2 regions of the Pantoea phytostimulans genome follow, and region 2 is predicted to be linked to the other one. Evidence: predicted binding sites of a transcription regulator. Region 2 holds the regulator's gene; the other holds the start of a gene.
What was found. The regulator LexA, encoded in region 2, represses DNA repair genes until DNA is damaged. The targets are predictions, from matches to a motif close to TNCTGTATGTACATACAGNA.
Positions count from the first base shown of each region.

Region 1: ACF2G4_RS06985 (DinI-like family protein) is a predicted target of LexA. The motif match lies at 11,973-11,992, and genes of this name have one in related genera.

Region 1 covers NZ_CP173698.1:1,470,488-1,485,988, forward strand. The annotation lists gene tcyJ (cystine ABC transporter substrate-binding protein) at 1-643, opposite strand, end outside; gene ACF2G4_RS06925 (D-cysteine desulfhydrase) at 748-1,734, opposite strand; gene fliZ (flagella biosynthesis regulatory protein FliZ) at 1,874-2,377, opposite strand; gene ACF2G4_RS06935 (RNA polymerase sigma factor FliA) at 2,428-3,150, opposite strand; gene ACF2G4_RS06940 (HNH endonuclease signature motif containing protein) at 3,294-4,262, opposite strand; gene ACF2G4_RS06945 (FliC/FljB family flagellin) at 4,428-5,711, opposite strand; gene fliD (flagellar filament capping protein FliD) at 6,051-7,472, shown strand; gene fliS (flagellar export chaperone FliS) at 7,485-7,895, shown strand; gene fliT (flagella biosynthesis regulatory protein FliT) at 7,895-8,260, shown strand; gene amyA (alpha-amylase) at 8,365-9,849, shown strand; gene yedD (lipoprotein YedD) at 10,243-10,713, opposite strand; gene ACF2G4_RS06975 (DUF6388 family protein) at 11,036-11,359, shown strand; gene iraP (anti-adapter protein IraP) at 11,552-11,851, opposite strand; gene ACF2G4_RS06985 (DinI-like family protein) at 12,031-12,270, shown strand; gene ACF2G4_RS06990 (hypothetical protein) at 12,307-12,573, opposite strand; gene ACF2G4_RS06995 (hypothetical protein) at 12,687-13,028, opposite strand; gene ACF2G4_RS07000 (hypothetical protein) at 13,009-13,395, opposite strand; gene ACF2G4_RS07005 (helix-turn-helix domain-containing protein) at 13,532-14,164, shown strand; gene ACF2G4_RS07010 (hypothetical protein) at 14,229-14,477, opposite strand; gene ACF2G4_RS07015 (hypothetical protein) at 14,798-14,998, shown strand; gene ACF2G4_RS07020 (hypothetical protein) at 15,031-15,249, opposite strand.
Region 2 covers NZ_CP173698.1:3,383,440-3,398,940, forward strand. The annotation lists gene ACF2G4_RS15810 (Na/Pi cotransporter family protein) at 1-1,289, opposite strand, end outside; gene ACF2G4_RS15815 (ABC transporter ATP-binding protein) at 1,400-2,392, opposite strand; gene ACF2G4_RS15820 (ABC transporter permease) at 2,395-3,180, opposite strand; gene ACF2G4_RS15825 (ABC transporter permease subunit) at 3,190-4,029, opposite strand; gene ACF2G4_RS15830 (alkaline phosphatase family protein) at 4,026-4,838, opposite strand; gene ACF2G4_RS15835 (ABC transporter substrate-binding protein) at 4,859-5,920, opposite strand; gene ACF2G4_RS15840 (UTRA domain-containing protein) at 6,137-6,844, shown strand; gene psiE (phosphate-starvation-inducible protein PsiE) at 6,910-7,320, shown strand; gene ubiC (chorismate lyase) at 7,408-7,920, shown strand; gene ubiA (4-hydroxybenzoate octaprenyltransferase) at 7,950-8,816, shown strand; gene plsB (glycerol-3-phosphate 1-O-acyltransferase PlsB) at 8,893-11,316, opposite strand; gene ACF2G4_RS15865 (diacylglycerol kinase) at 11,445-11,813, shown strand; gene lexA (transcriptional repressor LexA) at 11,920-12,534, shown strand; gene dinF (MATE family efflux transporter DinF) at 12,643-13,965, shown strand; gene ACF2G4_RS15880 (CsbD family protein) at 14,139-14,351, shown strand; gene zur (zinc uptake transcriptional repressor Zur) at 14,423-14,944, opposite strand; gene ACF2G4_RS15890 (conjugal transfer protein TraF) at 15,385-15,501, shown strand, end outside.

The DNA.
Region 1 (15,501 bases), 1.9 Mb from region 2:
CCACGGCCATGGTGTTGCCGGTCTTTTTCACCAGATCCAACGCAGCCAGACGATCAACCAAGATCGCATCAAGACGGCCTGAGCGCAGATCCTGATATTTGGTTGGGTCATCATCGTAGGTACGAATATCCACGTTTTTAACGTTATCTCGCAGCCACTGCTCGTAGTTAGAACCTAAGCCGACACCCACTTTCTTACCGGACAAATCTTCAGGCTTAGTGATGGTGCCCGCTTTGGCTTTCATGGTCAGCGCCTGGACACCAGAAACAGTGTAAGGCGTGGAGAAGTCATACTTCTTCTTACGGTCATCAGAGATGGTGACCTGATTGATGACCACGTCGATACGCTTCGAATCCAGCGAAGCCAACATGCCGTCCCATTTGGTCGGTTTCAGGCTGGCCTTCACGCCAAGGTGCTGCGCCAGCTGCTCGGCGAACTCCACTTCAAAACCGGTCAGCTTGCCGCTTTCATCCTGGAAGCTGAACGGCGGATACGTTCCTTCAAGGCCAACCAGTAACGTGCCGCGATCTTTCACTTTATACAGCAAATTTTCTGCCGCGAAAGTATTGACGTTAACGCCGGCGACCAGCGCCATCGCCATAACGCCCAGCGCCAGTTGGCGACGTACACGAGAAAAAACCATATTCACCCCAATTTATTAGTATGTGATGTGTGTTGTGCGGCAGCGTTTGCTGCCGAGCCTTACTGAGTAAGTTTTAGATTATAAACTGGATTTTTCCTGCTGTATCAGACTGAAGGGTGATAAGCAAATAACGCCGGTGCGCCGCCCGTATGAATAAACAGCAGCGGGCCTTCGCGGCGGAAGCGATTTTGACTGATGCCATCCAGCAATCCCGCCATTGCTTTGCCAGTGTAAACTGGATCGAGCAGGATACCTTCAAGGCGCGCCAGCAGTTTTACCGCCGCCATGCCCTCTTCGTTCGGCTCGCCGTAGCGGGGTGCAAAGTAATCATCCCAGAGCGTGATGGGCGCGTTGGCGGTTAGCGCTAATTGTGTTGCCAGCGGCTGACGAATGCGCTCGACCACTGGCAGCTGCGCTTCTACTGTGCGTGAAACCGTTATGCCAACCAACTCAGTTTCTGGCAGCAAGTGCTCCAGACCCACCGCTAAACCCGCGTGGGTTCCAGCGCTGCCTGATGCCACCACCACAGCGGCGAAATCCACCACACCTTCGCTTTGGTGCGCAATCTCCTGTGCGCATTCAACATAACCCAACGCGCCAAGCGTATTCGAGCCGCCCACCGGCACCACATACGGACGGAAACCCTGCGCTTCAAGCCGCGTGGCGTGTTCAGCGAGTTGTTCATGAGGATTATACAAGGCATCAACCATGACGATTTCGGCATCCATCAGGTCGAGCAGCAAGCGGTTCCCGTTGCTGAGGTAGTTTTCTGAGGCAGTACCAATCGGATTTTCAAGCAGGGCAACGCATTTCAAACCCAGCCGAGCGGCGACGGCCGCGGTTTGCCGCACATGGTTGGACTGGATTGCGCCCGCAGTCAGCAGCACGTCGGCCCCTTCACGCAGCGCATCAGCGGCCAGGAATTCGAGTTTACGCAGTTTATTGCCGCCCATCGCCACTGGCGTGACATCGTCACGTTTTATAAAGATATCGCGGGCAAGATAGTCGGAAAGTCGGGGTAAATGCTCAAGCGGCGTGGGTGCGCCCAGCAGTTCCAGACGAGGAAATTGATGAATAAGATGTAAAGACAAGGCTGCCTCCAAGGCATTGCGCAATGATCTTTACAGTGTTGCAGAAGATGAGGAAAGGATCATCCGTAAATCTGCGAGGCGCTGCACGCGAGCAACTATTCATTGCTCGCGTGCTATCCATTCAGCCGCGAATGGCCCCTCAGTTTTGCTGCCAACCCAAAAATTGGTCGTACTTACGCAACGCAATGCGGTAATTGTTATTACCCGCATCCGGTAAATCACGTTCCAGACACTCATGCCAGCTATTACCTTGCAGTCTGTCGGCAGGGAAATTTTTGGCTTTCAACATGTCGTCCAGCCGACGTAGCCGCACCACGTATTCACGTATGGTGCTGGGGCTCATTTCAGTCTGTTCGAACAAATATTGCTTAAACGCCATAATGTCGAAATAGTTTGGATGGGTATTACAAAAAATGTCGCTGCAAAAACGACATAACGCGGTCAGTTCGGGCTGAAGTTTCAGCCACAGTGGTTCATCAATCATTTGGTCCATCCGAGCGATGGCCTCTTTATTGATGATCTGACCGCGAAAAACGAGCGCCATACGATCTAATACCTTGCCACAATGCGAACAATGACTTTGGCTGTGTTTATAGTCTTTAAGATAACGACTTAACGGTCTGGCTTTGGTTCTGGCTCCCATTGCTGAGTCCCCGGTTTCTTATATTTTTGAATCGCCAGGAACTGATACTGCTAGCGCGCTCCCGTAAGTCGGGCACGCAGGCGTTTGATCGCCTGACTGTGCAGTTGGCTGACTCGGGATTCCCCTACATCAAGCACCGCGCCAATCTCTTTCAGGTTCAGTTCTTCCTGGTAGTACAGTGTCAGCACCATCTTTTCGCGATCGGGTAACGCTTCGATCGCTTCAATGACGCGCTCACGCAGACTCCCTTCTAACAACTGATGAAGCGGATTAGCCTCTTCGTGGCCTTCCGTCACCAGCTCCGCACTGTCGCCGTGTTCTTCTCGATACTCGTCGTAGGAAAAGAGTTGGCTGTTGTTGGTGTCCAGCAGAATCTGCCGGTACTCCTCCATCGAAACATTCAACTGTTGAGCCACTTCCTGCTCGGTAGCAGCACGCCCCAACGTCTGTTCTACCTGATGCATGGCACCGGCTACCTCGCGTGCGTTACGACGAACGCTACGTGGTGCCCAGTCCCGACTGCGAAGCTCGTCCAGCATTGAGCCACGAATGCGCTGCACTGCATAAGTGGTAAAGGCGGTGCCCTGCAGCGCGTCATAGCGCTCCACGGCATTCAACAGACCAATGCCACCTGCTTGCAGCAGATCGTCAAGCTCAACGCTGGCTGGCAGACGCACCTGAAGGCGCAGCGCTTCGTGCCGCACCAGAGGAACGTAACGCTGCCAGAGCGAATGCTTATCCATCACGCCATCGGCGGTATAGAGATTGTTCACGTTGACTACCCTGCGTTAATGAAGTTATCGGCATGATTATCCAATTCTGTAGGGTTTTTGATTGGGTGAATAGGCGGGGTAAATCGAGGTTATTTCAAATTTGTTATATCAGGAGGCGACGATTACGCCCCCTGTGAAATAGATTAGCGCAGCGCGAGCAGGCGCTGCCGCGTGCCCGACGGCACAGCATCCCACAATGCACAGGTCTGCCCTTCCAGCGCCTGATAAAACGGGCTTATACTTTCAAGCACTTCTTCACCCGGATGAAAATAAATCCGTCCCGATTCACCATCAATATTAATCAATCGGTTAATGAATAAACGCTGCAAATCACTGCGTAAAAACAATCCGTTATCCACGCTGTTGTCGGCTAAAAAGCCCTCTTCGTTTTCACGCGTATCGATATAACAGGCTTCAACCCACGGCCAGTTATGACGATCGGTAAGACGCGTGCCGGTGATCACGCAGGCACCATAGCGCGCTTTAACTGCGGCGGTGAATTCTGTCTGACTGGCGCGTTGCAGCACTTTGGCTTTGACGCGCCGCCCCACTTCTGTTCCTGGCATTACCGCTGTGGGCACTTTATGTTGCGGCGTGCTGAGAACCACAATGAACTGAATGCGTCGCGACTGCGGGAAACAGGGATTGGCCTGCGGGTTAAACAGCTGCCAGTACTCCTCTTCTTCATCCTGGCGCATCAGCACCAGCTTATAGCCGCGACTGGTCAGCAGATTCTGCGCCACCGCGGAGTGCGGATCGATCATCGCGTAAACCCGACTCTCTCCCATTACCTGCCAAAGATTCTCTTTTTTGCCCTGCTCGCTGCGGCGGAAATAGAGAAACGGCAGTTGCTGCTTTAAATAGTGCTCAAAACGGCGCAGATAGTTTTTGCGCTCATTGTCGTTAGAGATGAACAGCAAATCTTCTTGTGGACTGTTGCTCTCTTCATGGGCAAATACCGCGCGAATTTTCAGCGTGCGGAAGCTGGTGCTGGGACTGAGTAAAGCGCGTGCCGTTAACTCTTTATCATCAGGGTATTGCTGGGAGTAGCGTAAGGCGATCTCTTCGAAGGTCAGCAGCTCACCCGGTAACAAGTCATAATTGAAGCGCATAGACACTCCAGAAGTCGGAAAAAAGGATCAATCGTTGTGTTGTTGTAAAAGAAGTTATCGGCAGATCGGAGAGGATCTGTAACAGGACGGTTTCGTTTAGGAATAATCCCCAATAAATAAAAAAACCCCGCCGAAGCGAGGTTTTTACGTCTTTCAAGAGAGCGATTAGCCCTGCAGCAGAGACAGAACCTGCTGTGGAACCTGGTTAGCTTTCGCCAACACTGAGTTACCCGCCTGCTGAACGATCTGTGCTTTAGACATGTTTGAAACTTCGGTTGCGTAGTCAGCATCCTGAATACGAGACTGTGCTTCAGACAGGTTAGTGGTGGTGTTGTTCAGGTTAGTTACCGCTGAATCCAGACGGTTCTGTACCGCACCCAGGCTTGAACGGAAGGTATCAACCTGAGCAATGGCTTTATCCAGCAGAGCTAATGGGTCTGCAGTAGATGTACCAGAGAAAATTGCTGTATTTGCGGTATCTGAAATATCGTTAACGTCTTCCGCAGTATCTTGTGTACCGGCTGCATCCCCGGAGTTAGCAATTGCAGTAGCGCTCAGACTCATGTTTTTACCCTGAATCGCTACGAAACCAACAGCACCACCAGTAGAGTTAGCACCAACCTGAATCAATTGATCCTGTAATGTTCCAGTGCTGCTTGTTGTTGAATCTTCATAAGTAACGTCAGCATGGTTCAATGTTACTGTTCCGCTAGTATCTTCAACAGATACTGAATAATTTTTATCACCTGAAGTTACAACGTAAGATGAAGTTGCTGCGCCATCAGCATCCTGAACATTGCTTAAGGTCAATGTGCTTGCATCGACACCCAATTCAGTTGCTACTGATGATAAATTCACGTCTTTAAGTGAACCGCTCTCACCCACTTGTTTGATCGAATCACTGAGCTTAAGCGCGTTACCTGATACAGAAAAACCTTTCAGTCCAAGAGTAGAAGAATCAATCTGCTTCAGGTCGATATCGATAGTCTGACCATCGTTAGCGCCAACCTGGATTGACATTTTGCCGTCTTTAGCCAGCACGTTCACGCCGTTGAACTGAGTCTGACCAGAAACGCGGTCAATTTCGTCCAGACGTGATTTGATTTCGTCCTGGATTGAAGACAGGTCAGAATCAGAGTTGGTGCCGTTCTGTGCCTGTACGGTCAGTTCACGTACACGCTGTAAGTTGTTGTTGATTTCTGACAGTGCGCCTTCAGTAGTCTGCGCAGCAGAGATACCGTCGTTGGCGTTACGAGCAGCCTGAGTCAGGCCGTTGATGTTAGAGGTGAAACGGTTGGCAATTGCCTGACCAGCAGCGTCATCTTTAGCGCTGTTGATACGTAAACCTGAAGACAGACGCTCGATAGAAGTAGACAGAGCAGACTGGTTCTTGTTGATGTTGTTCTGAGTGATCAGCGAGAGGCTATTGGTATTAATGACTTGGGCCATGATAAATTTTCCTGTTAATCAAGTCTTTCGGTTAAGGTGTGGGCTTCAACCCGCCGGCTTCAACGCCGTCAATGTTGTTATCGTCTGCCCTTGAACAACCTTTAGAATTTTTTTTAGGACCAGGCCAACTTTTTCTGCTGGTTCCTGTCACGCTAATGTTTATCGCCCACCCTCAGAACTTCTTTAGCGTTAATTGAACATTTTTCTAGTCGCCGAAATACCCTTCTCTATATGTCCTATTCGGTTTATTAGCGATGCGTAAATAACCTTAAACTTTACTTAATAAAAGCCGATAACACCGGTATTCAAACTCCGTGTCGACCATATAAAGGAAACAACATGGCTAGTATTTCTACCTTAGGTATCGGTTCAGGCCTCGATTTAAGTACTATTCTGGATAGTCTGACCACTGCAGAGAAAGCGTCATTGACGCCGATTACCACGCAACAGTCCGCGTATACCTCTAAGCTGAGTGCTTACGGCACGCTGAAAAGTGCATTAACGACGTTTCAAACCGCCAACACCAAACTGAATGATGCCGATCTGTTTACCGCCACTTCGGCAACCAGCAGTTCCAGCGCATTTAGCGCCACCACATCAGGTAGCACCGTGGCCGGTAAGTACACCGTCAGCGTAACGCAGCTGGCGCAGGCGCAAACCCTGACGTCAGCGGTGCAAACCAGCAACACCACTGCATTGGGTGACAGCGCTGCCAGCCGCACAATGGCCATCACCCTGACCGATGGCACCAGTAAAAGCATCACGCTAACCGCCGAACAAACCTCACTGACCGGCATGCGCGATGCGATCAACAGCGCCGATGCAGGCGTCACCGCCACGATTATCAAAGTGGGTGACGGCAGTTATCGTTTATCAATGACCTCCAGCGAAACCGGCAGCGACAACGCCGTCAGCAAAATTGAAGTCACGGGCGACGATACGTTACAAGCCGTTGTGGGTTATGACGCTTCAACCACCACCAATGCGATGACCGAAAGTGTGACGGCGCAAAACGCCAAGCTCACCGTGAACAACGTGGCGATTGAAAACAGCAGCAACGAAATCAGTGATGCCCTGGAAGGCGTCACGCTGAATCTCAATGACACCACAACCGGTAACCAGACGCTGACGATCACCAAAGACACGTCAAAAGCGAACAGCGCCATTACCAGCTGGGTCGATGCTTACAATACCTTGCTGGATCAATTCACTACATTAACTAAATACACCGCAGTTGATGTCGGCGCTGATGCGCAAGACTCCAGCAACGGTGCGTTACTGGGCGACAGTACGCTGCGTACCATCCAGACCCAGTTAAAAACCATGCTGACCAATGCGCAAAGCTCATCGACCTATAAAACTATGGCGCAGATTGGCATCACCACCGATCCTACCAGCGGCCAGTTAGAACTCGACTCTGACAAACTGGACACCGCACTGAGTGCAGATCCGGACGGTGTGAAAGAGATGATCGTTGGTGACGGCAAAACCACCGGTATCACCACCACCATCGCGACGAATTTGACCGGCTGGCTCTCATCAACCGGCATTATTCAGGCGGCGACTGACGGCGTCAGTAAAACCCTGAATAACCTGACCGATCAGTACAACACCATGAGCACGCGTATCGATAATCTGGTGGCGCGCTATAAAGCGCAGTTTACCCAGTTAGACGTGCTCATGAGTTCGCTGAACACCACCAGCGACTACTTAACTCAGCAGTTTGCGACTTCCACAAGCTCCAGCAGCAGCTCATCGTAATAAGGAGTAAACATGTACAGCGCAAATGGCACGAAAGCCTATGCAAAAATCGGCGTCGAAAGCGCCGTGATGAGCGCCAGCCAGCATCAGCTGGTTGTGATGCTTTTCGACGGTGCGCTTAGCGCGCTGGTGCGTGCCCGCCTGTTCTTACAGGACGGCAACATTGAGGGAAAAGGTCTTTCCCTCTCAAAAGCGATCAATATTATTGAAAGCGGACTGAAACAAGGCCTCGACGATCACAGCGGTGATGAACTTGCAGATAACCTGCTGGGTCTTTACACCTACATGGTACGTCGTCTGTTACAAGCCAATCTACACAATGACGTAGAAGCCATCGAAGAAGTCGAAAGCCTGCTACGCAATATTGCCGACGCCTGGAAAGAAGTTGCGCAACCTCAACCCCTGATTCAGGACGCCGTTTAATGACTCTTGCACCGCATCTGATTACGACTTACCAACAGTTACTGACGCTAAGCCAGGGGATGCTGCGCCTTGCAACCGACGGCGAATGGGAAGCGTTGATTAGCAAAGAGATGGATTATGTCAGCGCGGTGCAGAAATTAGCGCGTTCAACAGAGGACGCCGCGCCTTCTGTTCAGGTTCTGGATCAGCTGCGTCCCGTCTTACGTCATATCCTTGATAATGAAGCTGAAGTGAAGCGTCTGTTGCAGATACGTATGGATGAGCTGGCCTCGCTGGTCGGTCAATCTTCACGTCAGAAATCCGTGCTTTCCGCTTACGGTAAGCAAGGCGGTATTGTGATGGTGCCGCGCGAAACCCAATCCTAGTTTCCTGCCTTTAACGTGTCGCGCAGATATATTTTTCAGCGCGACGCGCCTTTTTTCCCGCTTACTCCATACTTGATTTTCATCATCCCTCATGGAGTGCAGCGATGCAAAACCCAACCTTATTGCAGTTTTTCCATTGGTATTACCCGAAAGGCGGCAAACTGTGGCCAGAAGTTGCAGAGAAAGCGGCTTGGTTGAGTGAAATCGGTATTACAATGGCGTGGCTTCCACCCAGCTACAAAGGGGGATCGGGTGCAGATTCTGAAGGTTACGATACCTATGATCTGTTTGATCTGGGTGAATTTGACCAAAAAGGCAGCATTGCCACCAAATATGGTGACAAGCAGCAGTTATTAGCCGCTGTTGATACGCTGCGCAGCCACAACGTTGGCGTGGTCATGGACGTGGTGCTGAATCATAAAATTGGCGCTGATGAAAAGGAGAAAATAAAGGTTAACCGCGTCAATCCTGATAACCGAGAAGAGATTGATGATGAAGTACTCGAGTGTGAGGCCTGGACGCGCTTCACCTTTCCGGCGCGCGCGGGCAAATATTCAAAATTCATCTGGGATTACAAATGCTTTAGCGGCGTGGATCATATCGAAAATCCCGACGAAAACGGCGTGTTCAAAATCATCAATGATTACACGGTCGAAGGTTGGAACGACCAGGTTGATAATGAACTCGGCAATTTTGATTATCTGATGGGTGCCAACATTGACTTCCGTAACAACGCGGTGAGTGAAGAATTAAAGTATTGGGCGCGTTGGATTATGGAACAACTGCCCTGCACCGGATTTCGTCTGGATGCAGTGAAGCACATTCCTGCCTGGTTTTATAAAGAATGGATTGATCACATTCAGGATGTCGCCAACGAACCGATGTTTATCGTGGCCGAATACTGGGCGCATGAACTTGATAAATTGCAGCAATATATCGAGCAGGTTGACGGAAAAACCATGCTGTTTGATGCGCCGCTGCACTTGAACTTCCATCAGGCTTCTCTGCAAGGAAGTGAATATGACCTCAGCCAGATATTTGCAAATTCACTGGTGGTCGCCGATCCCTGGCATGCCGTGACCATCGTTGCTAATCACGATACACAGCCGTTGCAATCACTGGAAGCGCCCGTTGAGTCATGGTTTAAACCGCTGGCGTATGCGCTGATTTTGCTGCGCGAACAAGGCGTGCCGACAATTTTCTACCCTGACCTGTTTGGGGCCAACTATGAAGATGAAGGTGATGATGGCGAGATGTATAACATTCAGATACCGGTGATCGCTGAACTGGAAAACTTGATTCGTGCCCGCCAGATCTACGGCTGGGGCGCGCAAACCGACTATTTTGATCATCCGAACTGCGTGGCGTTTAGTCGCAGCGGCACGGAAGAACATCCCGGCTGTGTGGTTATCATGTCAAACGGTGATGAGGGTGAGAAAACGGTGGCGATGGGCGCAGGTTATGCTGGCAAATCCTGGAGCGATTATTTAGGTCATCGCCTGGAAACAGTCACTACCGATGAAGAAGGTAACGCAGTTTTTCTGTGTAACGGCGGCAGCGTGAGCGTCTGGGTGGTTGATAAGAAGTAGTTTGGCGTGTTTGTCCCCCACCTCGGTCCTTTTCAGTAGGGAGTCGTTTGTCCCCCACCTCGGTCCTCCCCCATACATGGGGGAGGAAGATGCTGCCCTATGCGAGTATTGAAGCTGCATGCGGCAGCGTCTCCTTCCCCCGCTTTGCGGGGGAAGGCCGGGATGGGGGCCAGCGCGCAGATGAAGTCGTTTGCCCCCCACCTCAATCCTCCCCCATACATGGGGGAGGAAGATGCTGCAAAATGCGAGTATTGAGTCTGCATGTGGCAGCGTCTCCTTCCCCCGCTTTGCGGGGGAAGGTCGGGATGGGGGCCAGCGCGCAGAGGAATAATCCAAACAGCGCGCAGAGGAGTAATCCAAGCAGTGCAGCTACCCTAGCATTACACTCGGAACTTACTTCTCGTTATTCTGTGTAATCGTTGTGCGCAGCAGTTCTGGTTCGATATTCTGAATCACCGCTGCATCAGGCTGTTTGGCCACTTCATCCAGCGCTTTTTGGCAATCTACGGTTGGACGATCCACTCTACGCAGCGTCAAACCGTCATATTTCAGTTCGCCGTTTTCCACCACCAGCGGCATAACGCGCAGTTGACGATTTACGTTAACGTAATCACCGCTCAGCAAGGTTAATTTCCCCGGCTTGGCGATAATGCGCTGCCATTGGCGACAATCCAGCGTGCTGCCATCAGAATCAATGATCAAACTGGCAATGGCTTGATCGCTAATCAAACCGCCTTGCGGCCCAACGGTTTGCCAGTTGCCTTGCAAACTGGCGGGCGCTGGCGTTTTCACCGCGCTTTTATAGTTATCGATTTGGGCACAGCCGCCCAGCGCCAGTACCGCAATCAGCATCCACTTTTTCATCTTTAATCCCTAAGCTCGCATCAATGGCGGCTACGTTATAATTTTTCCACTAAGCTACGCAAGATATCTGCGCATCCGTAACCGCTTTCAATGCCGCTTTCTTCTCTCTTTCGCTGTTTTACGGCTCATCAACATGCAGCAAAGCGTGACAGCGCCTGGAGATAATTCGAACGTTTGCGCAATCTGCCGCCATAATATGCAAGCGAGTATAGAAGTTTCAACAGAATGCCCCTTCATCTACTTAGCGGCGTATCGGATTCCTGACAATACGATTGCAACAGGCTACACTGGCGCGCTGCAACAGACTTTCAGGAACGTAATGATGAAAACGCCAGAAGCCTATTATGCCCAGGCGCGCGACATGTTTTTCGCCGCCCACGCCGATTTCCAGCAAGCCCTTGATGAACTTACCGAAAGCGATGCGCGCGCCGCAAACTTATCACTGCGACAGTTGCGCGAATGGCATGCCGAACGCATCTACGCTGCGTTTTTACGTCAAAAAAATCTCGATGGGATGATCTTTTCTATTCAGCTGGCTGAACCAGATAAAGCGGTAGCGGCGGACGCGATCGAGACTTATCTCAAATCACATGCCGAATCGTTGGGTATGACGTGGGAAGAGTTTTGCATCAAGAATGAGCTATAAGGCAATCGGGTTAAAGGTGCACTTTAAAAACACCTCCAACCAGTCGAAATCGTCACAATTAAATTGTACAACAAGACAAAACTTGTATAAGTTTGACCCACGACTTCGGTCGCGATTGTCCTTGAACGAATAGTGCTTTTGCACTGCCTCTGGAGGTGTTGCTGGATTTCCACCTCCAGAGGCTAATTTTTTTTACTCCCCTTCTGTTTCTGCCTTGCCATTCACTTCGACGTATTTCGCCACTGCCAGCAAACGATTAATGTGCGTCAACAGCAAATCTACATCAGATTGCAAAAACTCAGTTGAAGAGCGTGAAGCCGTGACGATCGCATCTTGCACCGTTTCGGTGATGGTGAGCGAATTGTCTTGTTTTGCCTGAATCAGCAATGCGGCGATTAACAAAGTTTGCGCTTCGGTCTGCGCTGTCAATTCTTTGGCGTCGACATCCATCTTTGCCATTTTAAGCAGAATATCTATAACCAGCTGTCGCATTGCACTTCTCCTGAAGTCAGTAATTCCAATATGTCGTTTTGACCCGTCCACATTACTCCAGACCAGCACAAATTACTAAACGACATAAAATATTTTGTCTCTGTCGCTCGCGACATCTTGCTACTGTTTTTATTTACAGTATTATGTGCGGGCGATTTTGCCCTCTACGGATTGCCATTATGTTTGTGGAATTGATTTACGATAAGCGTAACGTTGCGGGTTTACCTGGCGCTCGCGAAATGATTTTGCAAGAGCTGGAAAAGCGCGTGCATCGAGTGTTTCCTGATCTTGAAGTTAAGGTTAAGCCGATGGAACGTAACGCTATAGATACCGATTTAAGTAAGAATGATAAAGCTACCATTGCCCGCATCGTCGAAGAGATGTTTGACGAAGCGGAAATGTGGCTGGTGGCCGAGTAACTCCTTCTCAGCCACCGCGACAGTCAGCGGGAGATATTAACTCTCCTGCTCGCTGTGATTGATCTCAATTTCAATATCCTGGATCGCCGCATCCAAATCTTCCAACAGCTTTCCCTGTTTGTTCAGCAGCGCGTCAACGCGGTCCGCATTAACCTTATCTTTGTATTCACCGGCGTCAAATGCTAACCAATGGCTGGAGAGTGTTTCGGTGTTGGTTTGCGCATAGTGACGCATCTCTTTTAACTGAGAAGTCACATCGCGCAGATAATCTGTCTTGCTTTTAGTTTCAACTGAATCACTCATGCTATGTTTCCTTTTGGTTAGTTATTCAATGGCTTTTTACCCAATAAAATGTTGCCTGGAGATTTAAAGATAGTCGAAAATAGCGAAGCCGCATTAGGAATAATCGGAAGCTGCTATTTCCTCTCCGATGAGATCATATTCGCCTCATCGGACTTCACCACTTCCTTCACTTTATCTGCTGTCTTGCTGGCCGTACGATCGGGCAATAAATCGAGTTTGCGCTGCAAGTTGTTAACCTGCGTACTTAACTGTTCAACCTGCGCATCTCGTCGATCAGCCACTTCGCGATAATCCGCCCGAATCTGATTAACCCGCTGATTAGCCGCATGACTTACATACAAAAACATAATGGTCATGATGATACAGATCATCGATAACCCCAGAAACAGCCCGCCGAGAATAACTTTGCGCTTGTTATTAGTAGGGCCAAAATTGTTATCTATTTGAACCATCATTGCGATCCTCCAGAGTCGTAATAAGCCGATCGACTTCATTACGAAACTTATCGTTATGGTCGGCTTCCGTCATCGCCAGCAAAATGCCAAGCGCGTTTTTGATGATGCGTAGATCTGATTCAAGCAAGGAAATTCGACGAAGATTTTTATCGTGCCGCTCACGCAATTCATCGTTCTCCTCGCGCAGCAACAAATTTCCTTCCTTTAACAACATCACCTGCTCTTTGTAACTGGTAATGATTTCGCCACCTGCGCGATTGCTGGTCACAATTGAGGCGATCCCTGCCAGCAGCGGCTTCCAAAATAGTGCCGCTGCGCCCCCACCGAGAACTAAGGCTCCTACACTGGTAATTAAACTACTTTCCATGCTCCACCTCTCTTGCTGGTAAGGTGTCTGGAGCAAAACAACCGGGTCGCACAGACACACTGCGCCATGTATTTAAGTTTACTTAAGTACCATGGTTAAGTAAACTTAAGCCTCTCTTATGCAAAAAGTCAAGCTAATGAAAAACGAAACGACAGGTAACCGCATCTTATTGCGTCGCAAAACACAGGAGCTGACTCAGAAACAGCTCGCTGTTCAGGTTAAGGTTTCCCACGTTGCGATATCGCAGTGGGAAAAAGATGAGACATTGCCAAGGGGTGAAAACTTACTTCGGCTGGCAGAAGCGCTGGAATGCGCACCCGCTTATTTGATTGATGGCGAAGGCCCGATCTTTGATCGCTCGCCAACTGAGACAGGCTTCAGCGCCATTCCGCTGATCGCGCTAGCGGATATCCAGCAATGGACAGAGGGAAAATATGCTCACCTTGAACCTGTTTTATCCAGCGAAAGAGGATTATCGAAGGGCACGTTTGCCGTGCGTATTGAAGACCATGCTATGGCGCCGGCTTATCTGCCGGGAGATGTAGTGATTATTGATCCGCAGCTGGTGCCGCTGCCCGGTGATACGGTTCTGGTCTTTCAGTCTGATAACGCCCTGCTACGCACCTATCGCCCGCGTGGGAAAATTGATGATGTACCGCAATTCGAATTGGCACCGGCAAACATCGATTACCCGGTATTGCATTCACATCAGGAAAAGTTACAACTGGCGGGAACAATTATTGAGTTGCGGCGCTATCGACAGCGTTAAACAAAAAAACCGCCATAGCGCGGTTTTTTGCTTAAGGATTGGGTCATTAACGTTCAGGGTAAACTTACAGTACGTCGGTTAAATGATCGACCACCACTTTGCCCTGTAGATCGGTCTGCATAATACGATAGCTGACCCGATACGAGCGGCGATTGCTGAGTTTATCAAACAACGCCACCACACCTTTTTCTTCACCGCTGTGGTTTACAATGGTCCATTCGGTGACATCTTCCTGCCCACGATTGTTGGTCCGCAAAGTGCCCTTCTCAACTAATTTGTCTTCAGCATCAATCTTTAAATAATCACGTAACATATTGTCGACCTCCCAGTAACGCAGGTTACTATATGCTTTTTATCAATCCTTTCAATCGAATTTATTAATCGATATTCAAGATGCCGCATAGAGGCAATTTATGGCTGATTTGTCCATTCCCCGCTTAACATCTCGGGTATAGCATGGGCCAGCTATACGCGCACAGCGAATGCGCTTAGTAAAACGATCGAGAGATAAAAATTACTTTAGCCCGCCCGATGCGGGCTTTTTTATGCATTTTTGCAGCTACATGACAACTTCGTAACGCCGGATCAGGCAGCCTCGTCTAGACTTTATGCACTGGACAAAAGGAGCGAGCAATGCATAAACATCAGACAAATGAAGAGCGTAAACGCGAAGGTGATGTCAGCAAAAGTTTACCGGAGGCCGCACCAAACGCAGGTAATGCCTATGAAGAGGACGATCATCCGGCAACAGATGCGCCGAAAGATCACGGCGAAGTGCCGCGTAAAAATGATGACAGCGAGGATGATAAAAAGGATCCTTACACCGCTACTTAATCAAATACGCCCCTGTTGAGGGGCGTATTTGTTTACAGCGACTGCTGATAGTTTTCAGGAAAGGGAATGCCCGACTCTTCTAATCGTGACAATTTTTGCAGAATATCGTTGTGTACCGTTTCATCGCCTTCTTGCCAGTAAGGTCTTACTACGTCTAAAACCCGCTGCGCTGTATCAGCATCGTAATTTTCCGGTTCGTTACCTTTCAGCGTCTGGTGAATTTTTTCGTTCATCTCTCTCAGATCAATCATCTCTTTCTCCGTTCAGGGGTAAATAGTTAACCTGTCTCGAGAAAAGTATAGTTCACCTCATTCACCCGATGTCACGGGGATGTGTCTGGTCATGATTGAGCAAAGTGATTAAGTAAGCAAAAACGGATGGCAAGCTATCCCTTTGTTATGACTATTTAGCCGATCAACAGCCGGCAAATCCGGTGCATTCATCATGAATGCCCTTTTTATCTGATACAAAACCGGTCAGGAAATTTAATTCGTACTTTTAAA
Region 2 (15,501 bases):
AGGGACTTGTCGGCAACATCGCTGCTCATGCGCTCAATAATGTCGCCGGCCTGCTCGAGATTCAGCGACATCTCGATAATTTCGCTCCAGCGCCGCGAATCTTCTTCGCCTAAATCCTCTTTTGGCATACGCGCCAGGTAAAGTTTGATGGCGGTATAAAGCACATCCACATCGTCATCTAACCTGCGAACCGTTCGCTCTTCACGCGGTTCGCCATGCACGACCTTGCTGAAGGCATCAAGCATCTGCTCCAGCACGTCGCCCATGCGTAATGCCTCACGAGCAGCATTGACCAGCGCCAGCGCTGGTGTATCCAATGCGCTTCGATCCAAATGTTTGGGTTTAAGAATAAGTGCGCTTTCAGTGTCATCACTGATCAAGCGACGGCACAAACGCGCCATAGGATCAGCAAAAGGCACCAGCACCACACAGCGAATCAGGTTGTAAAAAACGTGGAAGAAGATCACTAACTCTTCATCGCTGACCGGCAGTTTATCGAGCCATATCGCGACCGGATTGACGAACGGCAAGATGATGACGCAGCCAATCAGCTTGAATAACAAGCTGCCCAATGCGACGCGTTTGCCCGCAGCGTTGGAACCGCTGGCGTTGATCATTGCCAGCAATCCGCTGCCGAGATTGGCACCAATCACCAGGCAAAGCGCGACTTTGAATGAGATCACCCCGGTGGCGGTTAAGGTTGCTGTGATTAACACCGCCGCCAGGCTTGAGTAACTAATAATGGCGAAGACCGCGCCAATCAGCGCATCCAGCATGATGTCGCCGGTCAGGCTGGAAAACAGCACTTGTACACCGGAAGCTTGCGTAATCGGTCGTGCGGCCTCGACGATCAGCTGCAGCGCTAAAAGAATCAATCCCAACCCAATGCTGGCCCGACCGAGTTGACCGGCTCGCGTCTGTTTACGCCCGAGGAAAAACACCACGCCAAAAAAGATAAACAGCGGTGAAAGCCAGGAGAGATCAAACGTCAGAATACGCGCCATGATCGCCGTGCCGACATCTGCGCCCAGTACCACCACTAAGGCGGGCGTCAGGCTGACCAGGTTTTGCGCAACAAAGGAAGTGACTAAAAGCGTGGTGGCATTACTGCTTTGCACCAGCGTGGTAACGCCGATTCCGGCAAGGAATGCCATGGGTTTTTGTTCAATACTGCGACTTAACACGCGCCGTAAATCAGCACCATAAACGCGCATAATGCCAGTACGCACGATATGCGTGCCCCATACCAACAGTGCGACCGCGGAAAGGAGATTAAGCAGGGTTAACACGTATAGATGCTCCTCGACCATCAGGCTTTAAACAGCACAGATTGCCAGCCTGACGGAGAGAGCAATCTGTGAAGGATATTGCCGAGCGAAGCGCGATTTTTTCCTGTGTTTTAAGCCACCTGGCGCAACGTCGACATCTCTAACTGTAGACCAATCTGCATGCCAACAGGGTGTAAATCCGCCGCCGTGCGGTTCAAAACGTCGATAGAAAGTTCTATACCGTGCGCGCTGACACGATAACGGATTACGTTGCCAAGCAGGGTGTGGCTAATGATCTCAGCCGGGATGCCGCTACCTGACGGGGTGAAACGTATTGTCTCTGGGCGGATCGCGACCTGTGAATGGAATGTTTGTCCGGTGAGTTGCGTGGCTTGCTCTGCGCTTAGCAGGTTATAGTGACCAATAAAACCGGCGGCAAAGTGATCAACCGGCTGGGTATACAGCGACTCGGCATCACCGTTTTGCACAATTTTCCCTCTGTTCATCAGCACGATACGATCAGAGAGCGTTAACGCTTCTTCCTGATCGTGCGTCACGAAAAGGGTGGTGAGTTTGAGCTCTTTCTGGATACGGCGAATCTGATCGCGTAGATGGCGACGAATGCGCGCATCCAACGCCGAGAGCGGCTCATCCAGCAGCAGTAAACGTGGGCGCGTCACCAGCGATCGCGCCAGCGCCACACGCTGACATTGCCCACCGGAGAGCTGATGTGGATAGCGGCGGGCAAACTCGGTTAACTCTACCAACGCCAGTACTTCGGTTACACGCTGCTGCACTTCATGGCCCGGCAGCTTTTGCATTTTCAAACCAAAGGCGACGTTTTTTTCTACGGTCATATTGGGGAACAGCGCATAGCTCTGAAACACCATGCCGATGTGGCGATTTTGTGGCGACAGCGGCACGATGTCTTTGCTCTGCAATAAAATCTGCCCGCTATCCACCGAGGTCAATCCTGCCAGACAGCGCAACAGCGTAGATTTTCCGCAGCCGCTGGGGCCGAGTAACGTCACGAACTCACCCTCTTCGGCACTGAAATCAATCTGCTGGAAAATCTGCGTTGGGCCGTAGCTTTTATTCAGTTGTTTGACTTCAAGGTAGCTCATGATCAGCCTCGCTCAGGATTCAGGACGTTGGCCAGCCAGGTCACCAGCAGCACCACGAAGAAATAGGAGATAACCAGTGCGCTGGTGAAGTGGCCGCTGCCGTTGCGCATATTGAAGAGATAAACCTGCAACGTTTCATAGCGGTTGCCGACCAGCAGGTTAGCGAATACAAACTCACCGATCAAAAACGAGAATGAAAGCAGTACCGCAATTAATACGCCTTTACGCAGGTTCGGCAGCACCACGAACAAAGCCGCTTGCCAGGTGCTGGCACCTAACAGATGCGCGGCGTCGATCAATTCTCTCAAATTAATTGCCTGCATATTGTTCGCGATAGCGCGGTAAATAAAGGGCAGAGCGATAGTGAAATAACAGCCGATAAGAATCCACGGTGTGCCGGTCAGCATCAGCGGCGAAGACGAATAGAGTTGTAATAAGCCAACCGAAGAGACAACGGGCGGCACGGCAAACGGCATTAGAATCAGCACATTCATTACGGCATCGAGTCGTGGATAGTAGTAAGCGATTACAAACATTGCAGGCAGCACCAGCACCAGCGAAAAGATCAGCGCGCCAAAGCAAATCAGCAAAGAATGGCCGAGTGCTGTTAAAAATCGGCCATCGCTCCACAGCTGAATAAACCACTTCAGCGAGTAACCTTCAGGAAGGATCGTGTTGCTCCAGTCTGATGAGACGGCATAGAGCAAGGTCGCTACCAGCGGCAATGCCAGTATGAGAAACAGCAACCACACGATCAAACGATGATAAATCTGTTCCGCACGCGACATCATTGCTCCCTATTTCGCGTTGAGATAGCTGCGGCGCACCAAATACTGCTGCACCACGGTAATCAGCGCCATGATCAGCACCAGCAGCATGGCCAGCGCGCTGCCAGTGTTGGGATCCAGCGAGATATCACCCGAAACCAATGCCGCAATCCGTACCGGAACGACGTTGAAATTGCCGGTGGTCAGGGCATAAATGGTGGCGTAAGCGCCCAACGCATTCGCCAGTAAAATGACAAAGGTGCCAAGCAGTGCCGGAAACAAAATCGGCAGGCCGATATGCCACCAGTAGCGCCAGCGGCTGGCACCCAGCAGCGCGGCAGATTCCTGCCAGTCACGTTTTAATCCATCAAATGCCGGATAAAGCAGCAGTACGCCAAGGGGGATCTGGAACCAGGTGTAAACCAGCACCATGCCGTTACGCGAGAACAGCTTGAAGCTTTCAATCAATTCATAATGGCGCAGCAGTAACGTCAGGCAGCCATTCAGGCCGAGTAGAATCACGAAAGCAAACGCTAGCGGCACGCCAGCAAAGTTGCTGGTCATGTTAGTGAACGACATCATGAAGCGTTGTAAACGCCCGCTACCGACCTGATGCAGTGAATAACCGGCAATCAGTGAAATCAGCAGCCCATACACACTCGACCAAAACGAGATGTCTAACGAGAAACGGAAGGCCTGTAAATAAAAGGGTGACGTCAGGATGTCGTGATAGTTATCCCAGCCCCAGGCTTCATTCATCTCGCTCCAAAAGCTGTTGATAGCAATCCATACCAACGGGGCGAGCTGAAAAGCAACCCAAAACAGCGCGAAGGGGAGCAGAAGCAGCAGCGCTAACCTCTTTCCCCTCATGCGTTCGGCTCCGCCAGTAAGCCACGACAGATGGGCTTGTCATGCGTAACACCCAGCAGTTCGCAGACCGTGCCGCACAGTTCAGTTTGCTGTGGCGCAATCTCGGCTTGAAGTGAGAAAGCGCGGCCAAACACAAACAGCGGAACCTGAGTTTCTTCCGGCAAAATACCCCCGTGCGAGCGATCGTCATTCATGCCGTGATCGGCGGTAACAATCACCTGATATCCTTCTGCCAGCCAGGTCGGCATCCAGTGCGACAAATAACCATCTGCCATGCGCGCTCGATTACGGTATTGCGGTGAAGACAACCCGTGTTTATGGCCTGCATCGTCAATGTTCATCGGATGAATGAACATAAAGTCTGGGTTGTGGCGCAGGCGCAAACTTTCAGCGTCTTCAAACAGATGAGAATCGGGGTAGCTGTCGTCAGAGTAAAAATGCCCATACTGAATGGGCAAGTCCGGCGCGTCGGTATGACGATCGCGCGCCGGAACGAACGGTGTTTGATTATAAAGCTCACTCACCCAATGGTAGGCCGCTGCCGCCGTGGTCAGCCCAGCTGCACGCGCATAGTGAAAAATGCTGCGCTCACGACTCAATCGACTCACGCCGTTATGAATTATTCCGCTCTTAACCGGCGGAATGCCGGTCAGGATGCACTCATACAGCGGACGCGACAGGGACGGCAATTCGCAGGTAAGGGTGTAATAGTGACCATGACCTTGCGCACATTCGGCATACAAGTAGCCCATTGCATGTTGCGCGACCTGATTGCTTAAGCCGTCCAGCACCACGAGGATCGTTTTCATTCCGTTCTCCTTGCCACGCTTTACTGTTGCATATTGATGATGACGTTTTCTTGCCACAGGCGCGGCAGCATTTTGGAGGATTTATCCCACGCAGCCTGATCCTTGATAGGGCGCGCATTTTTGTACTCAGATTGCGGCAGCAGCTTGGCTTGTACATCAGCAGGTAAAGTCAGATGTTCAGCGCGGATCGGGCGTGCATAGCCTTTTGCCAGATTAATTTGGCCAGCGTCAGAGAAGATATATTCACGCGCCAGTTTGGCCGCGTTCGGGTGTTTGGCATATTTGTTGATGATGGTGGTGTAACCGGAGGTCACTGAACCATCGGAAGGAATCACGATTTCATAGCGGTTTTTATCGATTTGATCGCGATAGTTGAGGCCATTGAAGTCCCACAACACCGCCATCTGAACTTCGCCTTTCTCAATGTTAGCAATCACCGGATCGGTTACGCCGAGACGACCTTGCTTCGCCAACTCAGCAAAGAAATTAAGCGCGGGTTTCAGGTTCTTTTCATCGCCACCTAACGCGTAGTTTGCTGCCAGTACACCGTTAGCCGCCTGAGCCGCCACGCCGACATCGCCGATAGTGATTACATACTTACCTTTCTTCAGATCGGCCCAGCTGTGCGGGACATCTTTCACCTGCTGTTTATCCACCAGAAACGCGATAGTACCGGTGTAGGCCAGCGCCCAGTTGCCTTCTTTGTCTTTCGCCCAGGCTGGAATCTGATCCCAATGTGTGGGTTTGTAGGGTTGTGCAACACCTTTAGCCACAGCGATGGGACCAAATGCCGCACCCACATCACCGATATCTGCACTGGCGTTCTCTTTTTCTGCATCGAATTTAGCCAGCTCCTGCGCCGAAGACATATCGGTATCGCTGTGCTTCAAACCGTATTTGCTGTTGATGTCATTCCAGGTATCTTTCCAGTTTGCCCAGCTGTCCGGCATACCGACGCTATTGACCTGACCTTCACTGCGGGCGGCTTTTTCTAAGGCGGCAAGGTCATTATCGGCAGCCTGCGCAGCAGGCAAGGCAAGGAATACAGCACTGGCTACTACAGAGGCGATAAACGCTTTCATCTCAGTTGCTCCCGGTGTAAGTTGAGTGGCCTGTCTGGTCTAGTCCAGCAAGAACCGAGCCAATGTAGCGGGTGTATATGAATGATTTATGACAAAGACGTGCAGGGCGAGGGGATGCGTAATATTTCCCATAAAATCCATTCGGAATGATCGGATACGGAAAGGTTGTCATCGAACTGACGCAGTGCGAAAGCGCACCAAAATGAGGCTATTGTTGTGGAGTCGATAGCACCTAAAACGGCAGATGTGATTGCCAGCGCCTTGCTGGCGCGCATCAAAGCGGGTGAGTTCAGTGGTGGCCGACTGCCTGCAGAACGGGCGTTAAGTGAAGCGTTTTCCACTACGCGTATCACGCTGCGCGAAGCACTGGGGAAGCTGGAAGCGCAAGGCGTAATTTATCGTGAACTGCGCCGTGGCTGGTTTATTGCGCCTCCGCGACTTATCTATAATCCTCTGTATCACAGTCATTTTCATGCCATGGCAGCCGAGCAAGGACGTCATGCCAGCACCGAAGTCATAGCCGCACAGAAAGTGTCTGCGCAGGGCGCTATAGCCGCCGCGCTGATGCTGGAAGAAGGGGAAACGGTTTTCTGTATTCGTCGTCTGCGTCGCATTGATGGCCGGGCCGTGTTGTATGTTGAGCATTACCTCAATCCACACTTTTTTCCCGGCCTGCTTTCCGAAGATCTTACGCGCTCTCTGACCGATCTCTACGATCAGCGTTACGGCATTCGCTACGGCGGCGCACGTTTCACCATTCTCCCTGGCCCCTTACCCGACGTTGCCGCCCCGGCGCTAAATGTCGCAGCCGGCAGCCCAGGTTTGCTTATCACGCGAATCAATCGCAACCAGCAGAAGCAGGTCATTGACTGCGATTGTGAATACTGGCGTTACGACGCGCTCTGTGTTGAGGTGGAAGCATGATTGTGATTTGCGTCACGCTAACGCATGATAGCGCCAGCGAATAATCGACTTTTCAGAGACACAACATGAGTGAAAAAAATCCTATGGCGCAGCACTTTGCAACCGTATTGCAATGGGTGCTGAATTTAGGTCTGCTGAGCCTGGCCATTATATTGGTGGTATTCCTTGGTAAAGAAACCATCCATTTAGCCAATGTTTTACTCAACAGCAGCGAACAGGCTTCGTCCTATTTGCTGATTGATGGAATCGTGATCTATTTCCTCTACTTTGAGTTTATTGCCTTGATTGTTAAGTATTTTCAGTCGGGTTATCACTTCCCATTACGCTATTTCGTGTATATCGGTATTACGGCGATTATTCGTCTGATCATCGTTGACCACAAAAATCCGTTCGATACGTTGTGCTATTCAGCCGCCATTTTGGTGCTGGTTGTAACGTTATGGCTGGCAAACAGTCAGCGACTAAAACGCGAATAAACCAGCTAAGGGTTCTGCACGACGACAGGTGTTCACTGGGCCGCTCTGCGTTAAACTAGCGCCCTGCAAATTTTTGGGAGTGGTGCTATGTCGCAAGATGCGCTCAGCCTATTACGTGCGCTCAACTGGCTTTCGCCCACGCAACCGACGCTTTCGCCTGTGCTATTGGATTGGTTGATGGAAGAAGATTCCATGACGCGGCGCTTTGAGCAACATTGTCAGCGAGTAACGGTGCAGCCGGTGCGCGAAGGTTTCATTAACGCCAGCGAACTTACGGACGAACTGACGTTGCTACCAAACGATGAACGCTATTGGTTGCGTGAAATTATTCTTTTCGGTGACGACGAACCCTGGCTGGCCGGGCGAACGGTGGTGCCGGAAAGTACCTTGAATGGCCTGGAGGCAATGTTGCAGCAGTTAGGCACACGCCCGCTTGGCCGCTATCTTTTCTCCTCTTCAACGTTGAGCCGTGATTTTATCGAGCCGGGAAAGGTCGATGATTTATGGGGCCGTCGCTCTCGCCTGCGCTTGTCAGGTAAACCACTGCTGCTGACTGAACTGTTTTTGCCCGCTTCGCCGCTCTATCGCGATCGGGGTTAAGGAATTGCATTGTGCAAAAGACATTACAAATGAGTAAGTTGCAGGCATACAGCCGCCTGATGCGTATCGATAAACCGATTGGCACCTTGTTGTTGATGTGGCCTACGCTGTGGGCATTGTGGCTGGCTAACATGGCGGTGCCACCCATTTCCGTACTGGTGGTGTTTGTTTTGGGCGTTATCGTGATGCGTGCTGCAGGATGCGTCATTAACGACTATGCCGATCGCAAGGTGGATGGTCACGTCCAGCGCACGCAAAATCGCCCGTTACCCAGCGGTGCGGTGAGTTCAAAAGAGGCAAAATATTTGTTTGTTGGGTTGGCATTAGTGGCATTCGTACTGGTGCTGACCATGAACCTGATGACTATTCTGCTCTCCGTCGTGGGGCTGGCGCTGGCTTGGGTTTATCCTTTTATGAAGCGTTATACCCATTTGCCGCAGGTGGTGCTGGGGGCGGCATTCGGCTGGGCTATTCCAATGGCGTGGGCCGCAGTTAGTGAGTCCTTACCTTTTGTTTGCTGGCTGGTATTCATCGCTAATATTTGCTGGACGGTGGCTTATGACACGCAATATGCCATGGTTGATCGCGATGATGATCTGAAGATTGGCGTGAAGTCGACAGCGATTCTGTTTGGTCGTTTTGACAAACTGATCATTGGGTTACTGCAGTTGGCAACGCTAATACTGATGGCGTGGGTAGGTTTATTACTGCAATTAAATGGCGCGTTTTACTGGTCTTTATTATTGGCTGCTGCGCTGTTTGTGCATCAACAGCGACTGATTGCCCAGCGCGAGCGTCAGCCCTGTTTTCAGGCCTTCCTCAACAATAACTATGTTGGGTTGGTGCTGTTTATCGGTGTGCTGATGAATACGGCGCCGTTCAGCCATATTTTCTAACGCATTCTTGGCACTCAATAAAAAGGCGACCTGTTTAAAGAGGTCGCCTTTTTTTGACATCAATATGACCAAACGCTTATTCGTGCGCCACTGCGCTCTCAATCGTCAGGCGTACATCGCTGGTAACCAGGTCGGCCAAAATAAGCCAGGTTGCCTGCGTCTGTAACACGTCTGCATCACCGCTGTCGCTGATATAGCCTTCGTGGCGTAGCGTCAGCACCAGTGAGGTAAAGACCGCTTTGTCGAAGAACTCCGGCGCATTGATGCCGTGCAGAACTGAAAGGCGCTGCGCTAACGTGCGGCTCTCTTTTTCCAGCGTGCCGCGGTTAATCGCAGGCTTAGCGCTTAGAATCGAGAAAGTAATGGCATACCGTTGCAACGTTTCGCGAATACCGGCCGCCAGCAGTTGCAGAGTACGGTAGCGTGCGGCAGTAAAACGTAACTGACCATTTTCGATAGTGATCAGGCCCTGACGCGCCAGTTCTTCACAGAAATTGGACAGCAGCTGCGGCAACTCATCGGTTTGCCAGCGCAGGAAAAGTTCACTCTTCAGCATGGGGTAAATCAGGCTAACCTGACGCAACAACTCAGCTTCGCTCAAATTCGGATGCTGCTGCACGATAGCGGCAATCAGCGACGGCATCACCAGCATGTGATGAATATTGTTGCGATAGTACGTCATCAAAACCGCCTGCTCACGCGGCAGAATGATGATATCGCCAATGCTGTCTTTCTCACTTTCAAACTTGTTCATGCCCATTGCATGATCAAGCAGCGCTTCGGCGGTAAGATCCGGCACGGTTGAGTTGGGTGAGTAAGGCACGTTACGCAGTAGCTGGGTATAGCATTCGAGCTGCTCAATCAATTGTTCACGCGTGAGTGAGCGCTGACGCGAAGCGAGCAGGGCTGTCACGCACAGGTTCATGGCATTGGCAGCGCCTGCTTCATTAATCCTCACCATCAACCGCGCGGCGATGTCATTCACCGTTGGCGTTAGCCAGCTTGGGCGTTGTGGCTCAATAGGATCGATTGCATCACGCCATTCTGGCACTCGCTTGTTGAGATAATTAACCAGCGGCAGCGGTTCGCCAAAGTTGACGTAGCCCTGGCCCAGGTTGCGCAGCTTACGCAAGCCGCGCACCATCTGCATAAAGCCTTCTTTCTCTTTGGCTGCGCCACGTAACTCTTTAGCGTAGGTGCCGACTTCCATCACGTGTTCATAACCGATGTAAATGGGCACTAACGTAATCGGACGATTACCCCCACGCAGCATCGCCTGAAGCGTCATTGCCAGCGTACCGGTTTTGGGATCAAGTAAGCGACCGGTGCGAGAGCGTCCACCTTCGACAAAGTACTCAACGGAATATCCGCGGGTAAACAGTTCACCCAGATATTCGCGGAATACGGTGGAGTAAAGCTTATTGCCTTTGAAAGTACGACGAATAAAGAAGGCGCCCAAACGACGGAAAATCGGTCCAGCAGGCCAGAAGTTGAGGTTAATACCCGCTGCGATGTGAGGCGGCACTAATCCTTGATGGTAAAGCACGTAAGAGAGCAGCAAATAATCCATGTGGCTGCGATGGCAAGGCACATAAACAATTTCGTGACCATCTTGTGCTAACTGACGTACGCGCTCGCCGCCGTTGACGTTAATGCCCTGATAAAGACGGCTCCACAACCAGCCCATTACGCGGTCGGTAACGCGAATCGCCTCATAAGAGAAGTTGGCTGCAATCTCTTCCATCATCTCAACCGCATTTTGCTGCGCTTTTTCATGAGAGATTTTTTTGCTGCGTGCCTCATCTTCAACGGCTTTCTCAATCGCTTTCGATTGCAGTAACCGATTAAAGAGATCCTGACGAGCCGGCAAACGGGGGCCGATCGCGGCCAGACGCTGACGTGCAAAGTGAATACGCGCAACACGCGCTAACTTCTGAGCGATGGATTGATCTGTACCGTGTTCAGTCGCCATGCGGCGCAGCGAAACGGTGGGTGAGAAACGCACAAAGCTGTCGCGCCCGTGCCAAATCACCGCAAAGAATTTCTGTACACCATTTAAAACGCGCAGATGCGGCGTATCTTCACCCTGAACTTCGCGCCCCGGTGCCCGACCAAACATCACCGTTACCGGCAGCATTTGAATGTCGAGTGCCGGATTGTTGCGATGCAAGTCGAGGTAATCATGGAAGATTTTCACCGACTCAACGCTGGGCACAAAATAGGGAAATACGCGCGGGCCATCGTGGATAAAAACGTGGCGTGGAAGCAGCGAGCCATCAATCTCGAGTGGAGAGAGGGGATCGGGCAGATCGTGCTTAATGCACTGCGCGCGTAATGTCAGTAAGTCGGCCTTCGAATCGTACGGCAGAACATACATAATGGGCCGGGTAGGATCCAGACCATGTTCAGAAACGGGATCGGCCGGAATAGCCTTACTCTTTACCAAAAACGAGAGTGGTAAATTCAGTAATTTATAATAAAGTTTACGCCAACCTGACATAGACAACATGAAGCCTCTTGTTAGCAAAGCGCCGCAAGCATACCAGAAAGCGCAGCGAAGATCTGTGGTGGTGCCATTAGCTGGCAGCCCAGACATTGACGTCAATCCGTTGAAAGGGTTCCCATAATATGGCAAATAATGCCACCGGTCTTATTAGAATTGTGAAGGCTGCCGGTTATTCGTGGCAAGGTCTTCGTGCTGCATGGCAATACGAAGCGGCGTTCCGCCAGGAAGCTATCGCCGCGTTAATCGCCATTGCGGTAGCGTGTTGGCTGGATGTGGACACCGTTTCTCGCGTATTAATGATTGGGGCCGTCGTGCTCGTGGTCATCGTTGAAATCCTCAATAGTGCGATTGAATCTGTTGTTGACCGCATCGGGCAGGAGCACCATCCCCTTGCCGGGCGTGCAAAAGATATGGGTTCAGCCGCCGTCTTGCTGAGTATCTTACTGGCCGTTTTCGTCTGGATCGCTTTGCTTTGGTCGCATTTGCGATAGGCTTTCCAGAACCCGTCAAACGGCTGATTATTGCCTGACTTTTGGTTTCCATTTCACCAATACCTGTATATACTCACAGCGACTGTATAAACAACCAGGGGGCGGGATGAAAGCGTTAACCAGCAGGCAGCAGCAGGTCTATGACCTGATTCGCGATCACATCAATCAAACAGGCATGCCGCCAACGCGTGCAGAAATTGCCGCACAGCTGGGATTCCGTTCACCCAATGCGGCAGAAGAGCATCTCAAAGCATTAGCGCGTAAAGGCGTTATTGAGATTGTTTCTGGCGCTTCTCGGGGTATTCGTCTGTTAATGGAAGAAGAAGCCTCGGAAGGTTTACCGCTGATTGGCCGCGTGGCCGCAGGTGAACCGCTGCTGGCGCAAGAACACATTGAAACGCATTACAAAGTTGATCCCGGTCTGTTTAAGCCTTCCGCTGATTTCCTGCTGCGCGTAAGCGGTATGTCGATGAAAGATATCGGCATCATGGACGGTGATTTGTTGGCGGTGCACAAAACGCAAGATGTGCGTAACGGACAAGTGGTTGTCGCGCGTATTGATGATGAAGTCACCGTTAAGCGCTGGAAAAAACAGGGTTCAATTGTTCATCTTCTGCCAGAAAATAACGACTTTGAACCGATTGTGGTCGATACGCGTGCCCAGTCGCTGACCATTGAGGGTCTGGCTGTTGGCGTCGTTCGCAACGGCGAGTGGCTGTAATCTTCCTATAGTCGCTTTTGTTCGCCAGTCTGATGCTATTCTGTCTGCCCAAATTTAGCCGCTGCTGTCTTACCTGCTGATGCAGCGGCGCTGAGCACGGATTTGCGAATGCGTTTTTTGACTGCAACTGATAAAAATCTTTGGCGGCTTGCGCTGCCGATGATCCTTTCTAATATCACCGTCCCGCTGCTGGGATTGGTCGATACCGCTGTTATTGGGCACCTTGATAGTCCTGTTTACCTCGGCGGCGTCGCTGTAGGCACCACTATCACTAGCTTCCTGTTTATGCTGCTGCTTTTCCTGCGTATGAGCACCACCGGTTTAACGGCACAAGCATTCGGTGCGAATGATAAAGCTGCGCTGGCTCGTGCCCTGACTCAGCCATTGATGATGGCGCTTGTCGCCGGCGTAATTTTCATTTTCTTACGCGACCCTGTCAGCCAGCTTGCCACGCATATGATTGGCGGTAATCCGCAAGTGCTGGAGCAGGCAACGCTGTTTATCCATATTCGCTGGCTTAGCGCCCCCGCGATGCTGGCGAATCTGGTGATCCTGGGCTGGTTGCTGGGTGTGCAATATGCGCGAGCGCCGGTGATCCTGCTGGTAGTGGGCAATCTGGTCAATATTTTGCTCGACCTGTGGCTGGTGCTTGATTTGCATTGGGGGGTCGCTGGGGCGGCAACCGCAACCGCATTGGCAGAATATGTCACCCTGGCGGTGGGATTAGCCATGGTATGGCGCGTGTTGAAACTGCGGGGTATCAATATGGCGTTGCTCAAACAGAGTTGGCGCGGAGATATGCGCCGACTGTTACGACTTAACCGCGATATCATGCTGCGTTCGCTCATGCTGCAACTCTGTTTTGCCTCGCTGACCCTGTTAGGTGCCCGTATCGGGCCCAATGTCGTCGCAGTCAATGCGGTATTGCTGATGTTCATCACATTCACCGCTTATGCGCTTGACGGATTCGCCTACGCCGTAGAAGCCTTTGCAGGCGAAGCGCATGGTGCTAAAGATGGCACTAAATTGCTGCGTGTCTGGCGCGCCGCCTGTCGGCAAGCTTTCCTGGTCGCACTTTTCTTCTCATTGATTTACATCCTGTTTGGCACGTATATCGTTTCTATGCTCACTTCAATCGACGCACTACGGCAAATGGCAGATCGCTATCTAATCTGGCAAATCATTATGCCGATAGTCGGCGTTTGGTGTTATTTGCTAGACGGAATGTTCATTGGTGCAACGCGGGGTCGTGAAATGCGTAACAGTATGGCGATTGCGGCGTTAGGCTATTTCATTACCTTACTGACTTTACCGTGGTTGGGTAACCACGCTTTATGGCTGGCAGTCATGGTGTTTCTTGCCTTGCGCGGCCTGTCGTTATGGTGGATATGGCGGCGTCACTGGCAAAACAACAGCTGGTTTACCGCTTAAAATAGGGCGTGGTACAGAACCGCGCTCTACAGAATATTCTGTAATGTTCCAGCAGATCTAAAATCCTCTACTATAATTAACTTTCAATAGCGCACATGAGTAGCGCTTTATATCGATATTATCTTGCATGGCGAGATATAAGTTGAAACCTGAAGGATGACCGGAGGTCTGCTATGAATCACGACGAAGCGAGTGGTAACTGGAAGCAGTTCAAAGGCAAAATCAAAGAAAAATGGGGCAAGCTGACAGACGACGATATGCAAGTTGTTGAAGGTAAACGCGATCAGCTTGTTGGTAAAATCCAGGAACGTTATGGCTACGCTAAGGATGAGGCGGAGAAAGAAGTCACAGACTGGGAAGGCCATAACAAAGATTATCGCTGGTAATTAAGACAGTTTAAGGACGATGCTCCTACCCACCGGTACGCTCATACCGGACAGGCACAAGGATGTGCCAACTATCCCTTCTTCCCACGCTTTTTCACGTCAACCTGATGATCGTGTTCACAGCTTTCATGGTGTGTACAAGCTTCAACCGCAACGCATTTCTCACATAAACCGTGCGCCTCAATGACGCTATGACGTAGAGCGAAATGTGCATCCGTGGCCAGCGAACCAATGATGTTTTCTACGCCCTGTGCATGTTTTTCAATAACCGCCGCACAGCGATCGCATACCAGCATCACAGACGTATGCGCAGGTGCATCAAAATGGTGGCACATCACGTAGCTGTTGTTGGATTCAACACGATGAATAAAACCCTGCTCAAGCAAAAAATCCAACGCGCGATATACGGTAGGAGGTTTAGCCTGCGGCTCACTTACGCGTAGCTGATCCAGCAAATCGTAGGCGCTGATTGAACCTGGCAGCTCAGCCATCAAACGTAATACTTCTGCACGCTGCGTAGTCAGACGAACACCGCGCTGCAGGCACAGTTTTTCCGCCTGGGACATAATTTGCTCTGACGTCATCGTCGACATGAAAATTCTCCGCTAAATAAGTGATGTTATTTTATCACACAAATTTTGTTCACGCAGGCGTTGCACCGGGCGTGAAAAACAGGCATTTACGTCACTTTCTACGCGTCAAAATTTCGGTTAAGTGCGGAAGCCTCGCTTAAATAGATCCAACCTATTTCAACAGGTTGAGGATTTTTCCGCCATTTCGCTTTGCATCTCACTGAGTTAAGTATTAATGTTCAAAAGTATTTAAGGAATGGCTGGTCTTGCACCGTTCTTTTTGCACTAACTTGAACAATAACAACGCTAATCTGATACAAAAACATCCAATCCGTTGAATTGAGACACTGTTTCCTTCGAATTCACAGCAATAACGTGTTAGCTGACGTTCACAATAGCGCTAACAACCTATTCAGTCGTTGAATGATTCGACGGCACTTTTTACAGGTGATGACAGGCAGATGGTGAAAAAATTCGTTCAGCGCTCAGCGCTGGCTTACCCGGTGATGTTAAGTGCACTGTTTATTTCTTCTTCCGCCATGGCGGCAGGGACATGGTATGACGCACGCAATGATGCC